DNA from 4 places in the Nonomuraea sp. NPDC003804 genome. Region 2 is predicted to be linked to each of the others. Evidence: riboswitches for the same ligand, from Rfam matches in the RefSeq annotation. Region 2 holds a riboswitch; each other region holds the start of a gene.
The links. Region 2 has a riboswitch for cyclic di-AMP ahead of ABZX22_RS37745 (C40 family peptidase). Riboswitches for the same ligand answer to the same signal wherever they lie in the genome.
Positions count from the first base shown of each region.

Region 1: it holds a riboswitch for cyclic di-AMP, as region 2 does, so the genes downstream of both, ABZX22_RS40055 (CHAP domain-containing protein) here and ABZX22_RS37745 (C40 family peptidase) in region 2, are expected to answer to the same signal.
Region 3: it holds a riboswitch for cyclic di-AMP, as region 2 does, so the genes downstream of both, ABZX22_RS26400 (hypothetical protein) here and ABZX22_RS37745 (C40 family peptidase) in region 2, are expected to answer to the same signal.
Region 4: it holds a riboswitch for cyclic di-AMP, as region 2 does, so the genes downstream of both, ABZX22_RS03310 (D-alanyl-D-alanine carboxypeptidase family protein) here and ABZX22_RS37745 (C40 family peptidase) in region 2, are expected to answer to the same signal.

Region 1 is NZ_JBEXMT010000042.1:59,011-61,199, forward strand. It holds gene ABZX22_RS40045 (Gfo/Idh/MocA family oxidoreductase) at 1-348, shown strand, start outside; gene ABZX22_RS40050 (hypothetical protein) at 329-769, opposite strand; cyclic di-AMP (ydaO/yuaA leader) riboswitch at 900-1,034, shown strand; gene ABZX22_RS40055 (CHAP domain-containing protein) at 1,050-1,751, shown strand; gene ABZX22_RS40060 (RNA 2'-phosphotransferase) at 1,984-2,189, opposite strand, start outside.
Region 2 is NZ_JBEXMT010000037.1:34,585-36,773, forward strand. It holds gene ABZX22_RS37740 (hypothetical protein) at 1-486, opposite strand, end outside; gene ABZX22_RS37745 (C40 family peptidase) at 566-1,141, opposite strand; cyclic di-AMP (ydaO/yuaA leader) riboswitch at 1,215-1,357, opposite strand; gene ABZX22_RS37750 (LysR family transcriptional regulator) at 1,698-2,189, shown strand, end outside.
Region 3 is NZ_JBEXMT010000020.1:114,318-116,506, reverse strand. It holds gene ABZX22_RS26410 (roadblock/LC7 domain-containing protein) at 1-63, shown strand, start outside; gene ABZX22_RS26405 (hypothetical protein) at 88-459, shown strand; cyclic di-AMP (ydaO/yuaA leader) riboswitch at 785-919, shown strand; gene ABZX22_RS26400 (hypothetical protein) at 1,079-1,948, shown strand; gene ABZX22_RS26395 (alpha/beta fold hydrolase) at 1,994-2,189, shown strand, end outside.
Region 4 is NZ_JBEXMT010000002.1:221,387-223,575, forward strand. It holds gene ABZX22_RS03305 (amidohydrolase family protein) at 125-958, shown strand; cyclic di-AMP (ydaO/yuaA leader) riboswitch at 1,101-1,243, shown strand; gene ABZX22_RS03310 (D-alanyl-D-alanine carboxypeptidase family protein) at 1,256-2,170, shown strand.

The DNA of each region.
Region 1 (2,189 bases), on a different contig from region 2:
GACGCCGAGGTGGCGGCGCTGCTCACCTACGCGGGCGGCACCAGGGCGCTGGTCGAAACCTCGCTGCTCAGCCCGCTGGCCAACACCGCGACCGTGGTGGGGACGGGGCTGCGGGCCGACATCGCCGCGCCGTTCTGGGCGCCGCGGCGCATCGTGCTGTCGGGGCCGGGCGTGGAGCCGGAGGAGCTCGTCCTGGACCCCGCCATGAACGGCTACGCCGAGGAGGTGCGCGAGGTGCGCGCCGCGCTGGCCGAGGGCAGGACGGAGAGCTCGGTCATGCCGCTGGACGAGAGCCTGGCGATGATGCGGATGCTGGAGGACGCCAGGGTCAGGCTAGGCGCTCGGTAGCGCGGGCCGCCGCCTCGGCGTGGCCGGAGCCCGCGGCCGCCCGGAAGTGGGCGCGGGCCCGGTCGGGGCGGCCCTCCCTGCCCTCCAGCAGGCCGAGGTTGAACATGGCACGCGGCGCGGCCTCCTCGTGGCCGGTTTCGATGGCTCTGGCGTACCAGCGCCGGGCCGCGTCGGTGTTGCCGCAGCAGTCCTCCAGGACGCCGAGGTTGAACATCGCCCTGGGCGTGCCGGCCCTGCCGTACCAGTGGCGGGCCGCGTCGAGGTGGCCGCTCTCGTCCTCGATCAGCGCGAGGTTGAAGGCCGCCCGCTGGACGGCGGCCGGATGGCCCGATGCGATCGCCAGGAGATACCATCGCCGGGCTTCGTCCGGACGGTGTCCGTCTTCCCGCAGCCCCCTGTTGAACAGGTCCTGTGGCGACATGACCTGACCGTAAATGATCGCCGGACCTTTATCAATTTGTAAGCTACTTGCCTCGTGTATTACCTTAGGCTCACTCAAGGCATAAACCGGGCATTCCGGACATTGCCTGTCATTGCAATCATCACAGGTTCGCCTGTGACCGCTGAATCCGCACCATGCGGAACCGGGGACCCACTTCCTCTGGGGTGAATCGGCACACCGTGCCGTAGGGCAGCTTCGCGTCCGAACCCGTCAGCTAACCCGGTAAGCGGCAGGAAGCTAGCAAGGAGTTCCCCTTCCCATGGCAAAGCACAGCCGTAGCCGTGCCCCGAAGCTCACCTACGCGCATGCCGCGCTCGGCGCCGTCGTCATCGCCGGCTCGTTCGTTCCCACCGCCGCCCAGGCCGAGAAGCTCCCGCTGTCCGAGAGCCAGCGGGTAGCCGTCCTCGCCAAGGCGCCCAAGGAGGAGGCCGGCAAGCCCGCCGCCGCCAGGCCGGAGGCCAAGGTCATCCCGTCCGCCACCGTCGTTCTCTCCGAGGCCAAGAAGCAGGTCGGCGTCAAGGAGAACTCCGCGGGCGGCGGAACCAAGTTCCAGAACTGGTACGTCGGATCGCAGCGCGCCAGGGAGACGGTCGTCAGGGACGGCGGCGACGTCAGCGCGTACGCCAACGCCCCGTGGTGCGCGATGTTCGTCTCGTGGGTCGGTGAGATGACCGGCGCCCGCACGCAGGTCGGCTGGGACGCCTACACGGTGACCCACGCCAAGTGGTTCAAGGCCAACAAGCGCTGGGGCACCGCGCCCAAGCCCGGCGCCGTCGTCTTCTTCGCCTGGGACGGCAGCAAGCGCCTCGACTCCATCGACCACGTCGGCTTCGTCGAGAAGGACAACGGCGACGGCACGATCAGCACCATCGAGGGCAACACCGGCAACGGCGCCGTCGAGCAGCGAGTCCGCCCGAAGTCGCAGGTCGTCGGCTACGGCTACCCCAGCTACGGCGGCTGACGCTTCCCCTTCCCCCGCATTCCCCCCGGCCCTGTCGCCAGGACGGCCACGCGCCGCTCCGGTGACGGGGGCCACCCACGGGCTCGGGCCGGTCCCTTCGGACCGGCCACCCTGTTCCCCCCGCAGAACGTTCCCCCCGCAGAACGCTCCCCCAGGCCGCGACGGCGCCGTCTCAGCGCGCGTGCCCTCCGGCCACCCGCAGGACCCTCGTCCATCCCCCCGTCTGCACCGATCAGCCGGGGAACCGCAGGTAAGCAGCCGGCACGGCGTCGGTGAGCCACACCCCGTTGGCGCTGACCACGAACTCGTGCCCGGCCGCGTGCATCGCCCGCGCGTCGACGACCAGCACCACCGGGACGCCGCGCCGGGAGCCGACCCGCACCGCCGTCTGCCTGTCGGCCGACAGATGGACGTGCCTCCTGGTCATCGGCAGCAGGC
Region 2 (2,189 bases):
GCCGACGTAGTCGGCGAACCCTTCCCGCAGCCACACGGGCCGCCCTTCCGTTCCGGCGGCCACGTGGGTCAGCTCGTGGGTGAGGACGACGTCGCGGCCCACGGGTGTGAGGCGCGCGAAGGCGCCGGGCAGGACGATCACCTGTCCCGCCGAGGCCAGCGCGGCCAGCCCGTCGACGGGGCCCGCGCCCGCGAGGGCGGCCGCCTCCGCGGTGGTCCTGGGCACCACGACCCGTGGCCGTACGGCGCGCCGCAGGACCGCCGAGACGGTGAGGGCCGCCGCGTCGGCCCGCGCGGCCAGGTCGCGCAGGAGGGCGGCGGCGGTGTGGTGCCCGACGACGAGCGAGCGCGCGCCGTAGGCGACGACGACGCCTGACTCGCCGAGCGCGCGGGCCTCGGGCGGCAGGCGGCGTCCCGCGGACCCGGCCACCGTGCAGATCGCCGGTCCGGCCAGCGCGGCCGCCAGCAGGGTTCTGCGGGTCACCACGGCTGTGATGCTAGCCCGGACAGGCCGAAGCCCCGTCCGAGGGGGATGGACGGGGCTTCGGGCCTCCGGCGGCCGGGGGCTACGCGCCGGGGCGGACCGCGCCGGCGAAGGACGCCTTGCGCCAGCCGCCGAGCTTCTCGATCCGCACGGTCTTGCCCGTGCTCGGCGAGTGGACCATCCGGCCCTTGCCGACGTACATGCCGACGTGGCCCTTCCCGCGGAAGAACATCAGGTCACCGGGCTTGAGATCGTTCCACCTGACCTTCTTCTTGATGCGCGCGTACTGGCTGTACGTGACGCGGGGGATCTTGATGCCGGCCTTGGCCCAGGAGTACTGGACCAGTCCCGAGCAGTCGAAGGCGCCGGGTCCTGTGCCTCCGAAGCGGTAGGGGTCGCCGATCTGCTTCTTGGCGGTGGCGACGGCCCTGGCCGCCTTCAGCCGCTGTCGAGCCGCCTTGGCCTGCCGCGTCGCCGCAGCCGTCGACGCCGCGCCCGCCTGTACGGCCGGCGCCGTCTTCACGGTCGTCGTCGTCGCCAGGGTGGTGGTCACCGGGGTCACCAGGGTGGTGGTCGCGGGGAGCGCTGTCGCGGGGGCCGCTGTCACCGGGGTCACCGTCGCCTGCGCCGCGGGTGCGTGGAGGACGATCCCTCCCATCGCCACCACGACGCCGCTGAGGGCAAGGCAGGACAGACGGGTTGTGCTAGAGGGGGTAGACAGAATGTCTCCTTGGGACTTCCACCAATGCCTACCGGGTTAGCTGACGGGTTCGGGCGGGGAAGTCGCCCTTCCGGCCCGCAGGCCGGATTCACCCCAGGAACGTGGGTCCCCGGCTCCGTGCTCCATGCCGCACGGACTCGGCGGGTCGACCGCGCACGCCTGTCTGGGGTTACGGCGCGGCGACCAGCGGATCTTTATGCGTGCACCGGCCGCTGGGAGGCCGGTGGGCGGTTCCGGCGCCATGGCTTGGTCGCCGCGATGCGAGAACGTACCTGGCGCCCCAAGGCCAGGCAAAGGCCGGGCAAAGCTGTCAAGATCACCGACTGGTTCTTGTCAGAAGAGGAGTCGCTGCTCTGTGGCGGGTTTCGTTATGCGAATGTGACCCTGCTCACACTTGCTTCTGTGGCGACCTGTCAGATCACATCCGTTACTTTCCTCACACTCCCGGTATAAGGAGAATTAAGCCTTAATACCTGCGACATACACTCGGCGCATGCTTGATGGGTGGTCGCTACGCGTCCTGGTGGAGGTCGGACGGCGCGGCTCGTTCTCCGGAGCGGCCGAGGTGCTCTCCATGACCCAGCCCGCCGTCTCGCGGCAGATCGCCATGCTCGAACGCCACACCGGCGTCACGCTCTTCCACCGCCGCCCGAGGGGCGTCCAGCCGACGGAGGCGGGCCGGGCGGCGATCGAGCAGGCCATGGCCGTGCTCGACGGCATGAGCCTGTTCGAGACCAGGCTGCGCGCCTTCGCCTCGGCGGACATCGGCCGGGTCAGGGTCACCGCCTTCCCGAGCGCGGCCACCAGGTTCGTGCCCGAGAGCTTCCGCCGCTTCGCCGCCGACCACCCGGGTGTCGAGCTCTCCCTCAAGGTCGGCGGCCCTGACGTCGCGTTCCCCGTCACCGCCGACCTGGCGGAGGGCGCCGCCGACGTCGCCCTGCTGACCTCGTGGGGCCCCGTCCCCGACCCGGGGCTGGAGGTGCTC
Region 3 (2,189 bases), on a different contig from region 2:
CTGCTGCGGCTGGAGGGTCGCAAGACGGCGGCGAGCGTCGCCGCCATCGCATCGCGAAAGTGACTCGCATTCACACGGAGGAAACGCATGGCCAGCATGGACGTCTCGCTCAAGGAGATGATGGCGATCGACGGCGCGCTCGGGGCCGTCGTGGTCGACTACGGCAGCGGCATGGCGCTCGGCGCCCTCGGCGGCTCCAAGGACCTGGACCTGCAGGTAGCCGCCGCGGGCAACACCGAGGTCGTCAAGGCGAAGATGCGCACGATGGAGTCGCTCGGCCTCAAGGACGTCATCGAGGACATCCTCATCACGCTGACCGGTCAGTACCACATCATCAGGCCGATGACCGGCAGGGGCGGCAAGGGACTCTTCCTTTACCTGGCGCTGGACCGCACCAGGGCGAACCTGGCGCTGGCGCGCCACCAGCTGCGCGGCATCGAGGAGAAGCTCGAGGTCTGACGGACCACGCCCCGTGTCCGCGGCGCGGCGGGCACGGGGCGTGCCGTACGACCGGCCCGCGCCTTCTTCAGCCGTGTGTACTCCGGCTTTACCCTGGCGCCACTGCCGATTTCATGATTTTTATCCCCTTGATCGGCTTTCCCGCCGCGCCCGCGCAACCCGTTGTTTTTCAGGGGTTTCCGCGCTCTCCGCGCCTGCTGAATCGTGACGATAAAGGGTAGATCCTCTTTCCGATTCATGGGTTTGCTTTTGCCTTTGGGGTGATTTGCCCATAGAGTCCTTTGCGTTACCGAGCGGTGACCGTGCTCTTCACCAGGGAAGAGTCGGCCGGTCGGCGCCGAATCCCGCGACTGCGGGAACCGGGGACCCATCTCTTTGGGGTGAATCCGGCCTCGTGCCGGTAGGGCATCTCCACGCCCGAACCCGTCAGCTAACCCGGTAGGCGAGATGGAGAGGACACCACCCTTGTACGACAGCCCCCCGAACTGAGCGGCGCTTCCCCCCGCTTCCTTTCGCGCTCTGTCTTTTCGCGTAGCGACTGCTAGGCCCATGCCCGGCTACGCCTTTGCCTGATCTTCATGTGAGCGCGGATTTCCTATCCCTCGCACAAAGGACTTTCATGACCCGCCGCTTTGGCATGCGCGCTTCCGCCCTGCTCGTCACCACCGCCCTCGCCGTCGGTTCCGGCGCCGCCGCCGCTCTCGCCGAGCCCACGGAGCCCGACCTCGCCCGGACCACCCAGCAGCGGACCCTCCTCCAGGGAGGCACCACCGCCTCCTACTTCTGGGACGACTCCTCCGGCCGCGCCGGCGACACCGGCCTGCCCGCGAGCGGCATCTCGATGCGCAAGGGCCTGGCGGCCAGCCCGAGCTGGCCCCTCATGACCGAAGGCTACGTCGTCTACAAGGGTAAGAAGGCCCCCTTCTTCGTCGGTGACCGTGGTCCTGGCGTGCCCTCCAGCAGCGGCGTCATGCTCGACCTCGACGCCAAGACCTTCGCCTACCTCACCGGCGGCGAGTTCAACTCCGACACGCTGATGGTGAACGGCAACGGCGGTCAGGGCCACATCAAGGTCCAGTACGTCATCACCAAGTGGGGTGACGGCGTGGGCAAGAAGAACCACCCCGTCGCCTTCTCCACCGGCGCGTGGGGTCGTATGGACCGCAACCCGGCCAAGCCGCCGGTCGACTACCTGGCCCTGGCCGAGAAGAAGAAGGCCGAGGCCGCCAAGAAGGCGCAGGCCGCCAAGAAGGCCGAGCTGGTCGCCGCCCGCGAGGCGGACGAGCAGGAGTCCAAGGGGACGACGGCCGCCGCCGCGTCGGTCAGGCCCGCCTCCTTCGACGGCCCGGTGCGCACCACCGCCGCCCGGACCGCGACCGAGGACGACAGCCACACCGGCACCGCGCTGGCCATCATCGGCGGTCTCGCGATCGTCGGCGGCGTCGGCTACCTGGGCCGCGGCCACCTGCGCAAGGTCGTCTCCCGCTGATCTCCCCCTTGTCGTCATGCGAAACAGAATGAGATTCTGCTTCGCATGACGCTCATGGCGCGCGCCAACGGCATCGACATCGCCTACGACCCCATCGGCGACCCCCAAGACCGGCCCCTTCTGCTGATCATGGGGCTCGGCTCCCAGCTCGTCCACTGGGACGACGAGTTCTGCGAACTGCTCTCCAGGAGGGGCCACCACGTCGTCCGCTTCGACAACCGTGACGTGGGGCTCTCCACCC
Region 4 (2,189 bases), on a different contig from region 2:
GGTCATCCCACGCCGGCCCTTCGCCTCGCAGCGGCCCGAGCCTCGGTCCTGCCGTTCTTCCTGGGGCCGCGGTGAGTCCCGGGGAGCTCTTGCCGAGGTCGGCCAGACATCCTATGTTTGCCGCGTGATAGTCGACGCCCACCAGCACTTCTGGAACCTGGAGACCGGCGCCTACTCCTGGCCCACTCCCGACCTGCCGGCGATCCACCGCACCTTCGGCCCCGAGGACCTGGCGCCCGAGCTGGCCGCCGCGGGCGTCGACCGGACGGTCGTGGTCCAGGCCGACGACTCCTTCTGGGAGACCGACGCCATGCTGGCCCACGCCGACGCCCACGACTTCATCGCCGGCGTCGTCGGATGGGTGCCCCTCGACCGCCCGGAGGAAGCCGCCCGAGCGCTCGAGCGCTACACCAGACATCCGAAGTTTGTCGGCGTCCGGCACCTCATCCACACCGAGCCCGATCCCGACTGGCTGATCGGGGAAGCGGTGCTCGACGGGCTCGGACTGCTGGCCGAGGCGGGCGTGCCGTTCGACGTGGTCTCGCTGCTGCCCCGGCATCTGGAGCACGTCGTCACGATCGCCGAGCGGCACCCCACGCTCAACCTCGTCATCGACCACCTGTCCAAGCCCAGGATCGCCGCCGGTGAGCTGGAGCCCTGGGCGTCGCTGCTGCGCGCCGCCGCCGCCTGCCCCACCGTGTACGCCAAGGTGTCGGGCCTGGTCACCGAGGCCGACCACGCCCACTGGACCGTGGCGGACCTGCGGCCCTACGTGGAGCACGCGGTCGAGGTGTTCGGGCCGGACCGGCTGATGTTCGGCAGCGACTGGCCCGTCTCGCTGCTGGCGGCCGACTACCGGACGGTCTTCACGGTGTACGGGGCGCTTCTCGGGGGGATCGACCGCGACAAGGTGCTCGGCGGGAACGCCGCCCGTTTCTACGGCTTGAGCGCCGTGTAGCGGCCCGTCGCGGGCCGGAGGTTCGCGGCCATTTGCGTGGTTTATGCTATTTTGCTACTTTTGGGCCGTTGTGCAACGAGCTGTGACATGTTCGTTGCCGTTTCATTGCCCGGACCGCGCGTCATCTCAGGCCAGTCCGCCGGACGCGCGGCCGCCGAATCCGTATCCACGGAGCCGGGGACCCACTTCCCTTGGGGTGAATCGAGCGCCCGCTCAGCGGCGCCCGTAGGGCACTTCCCAGCCCGAACCCGTCAGCTAACCCGGTAGGCGGCATGGAAGCCAAGGAGCAAACCCTTCATGCCCACGCATCTCACCTACCGGCTGGGACGCGCGCTGCTCGGCGTCGTCATCACCGCAGGCGCCGTGACCGCGGTCGCCACCGGTGCGCAGGCCGCACCCCAACCCGGCGTCGTGTCGCCGGTCTCCCGGACCCACGCTCCGGCCGCCGCCGCGGACGCCCCGGCGGTGCTCGGCCGGGCCGCCCACCTGATCGACGCCAGGACCGGCAAGGTCTACTTCAGCAAGAAGGCCGATCGGCGCATGCCGGTGGCCAGCATCACCAAGGTGATGACCGCCTACACCGTGCTGAAGCAGGCCAAGCCCACGGACGTGGTCAAGGTCACCTCCGCTGACGTGCGCTACGCGTCGAAGGGCGGCGCCTCCGTGGCGTACCTGCGCGCCGGTGACCGGCTCACCGTGGAGGAGATGCTCTACGCTCTGATGCTGCCCTCCGGCGCGGACGCCGCCCACGCGCTGGCCCGCTCCTACGGGCCCGGTGTCGACGCCTTCACGGCGAAGATGAACGCCAACGCCCGCGCGCTCGGGATGAAGGACACGCTGTACGTCAACCCCGACGGGATGCCCGCCAAGGGCGGCGGCTACTCCACAGCGCGTGACCAGGTACGGCTCGCCCAGGCCGCGCTGGACAACAAGACGATCAAGAAGGTCGGCTCCACCCGGTACCGCTCGCTGCCCGAGACGGCGGAGCACGGCGCCTACTCCTGGCGCAACACCAACCGCCTCCTCGGCACGCCGGGCGCCGTCGGCCTGAAGACCGGCTTTACGCGCGCCGCGGGCTACACCCTCGCCTTCGCGGCCGAGCGTGACGGCCATCGGCTGGTCGGCGTGATCCTGGGAGAGTCCAGCTCCAGCCGCCGCTTCGACACCGCCGAGGCGCTTGTCGACTGGGCGGCGACCAGCGGCAGGCTCTGACCATGGGGGCGCACGCGCC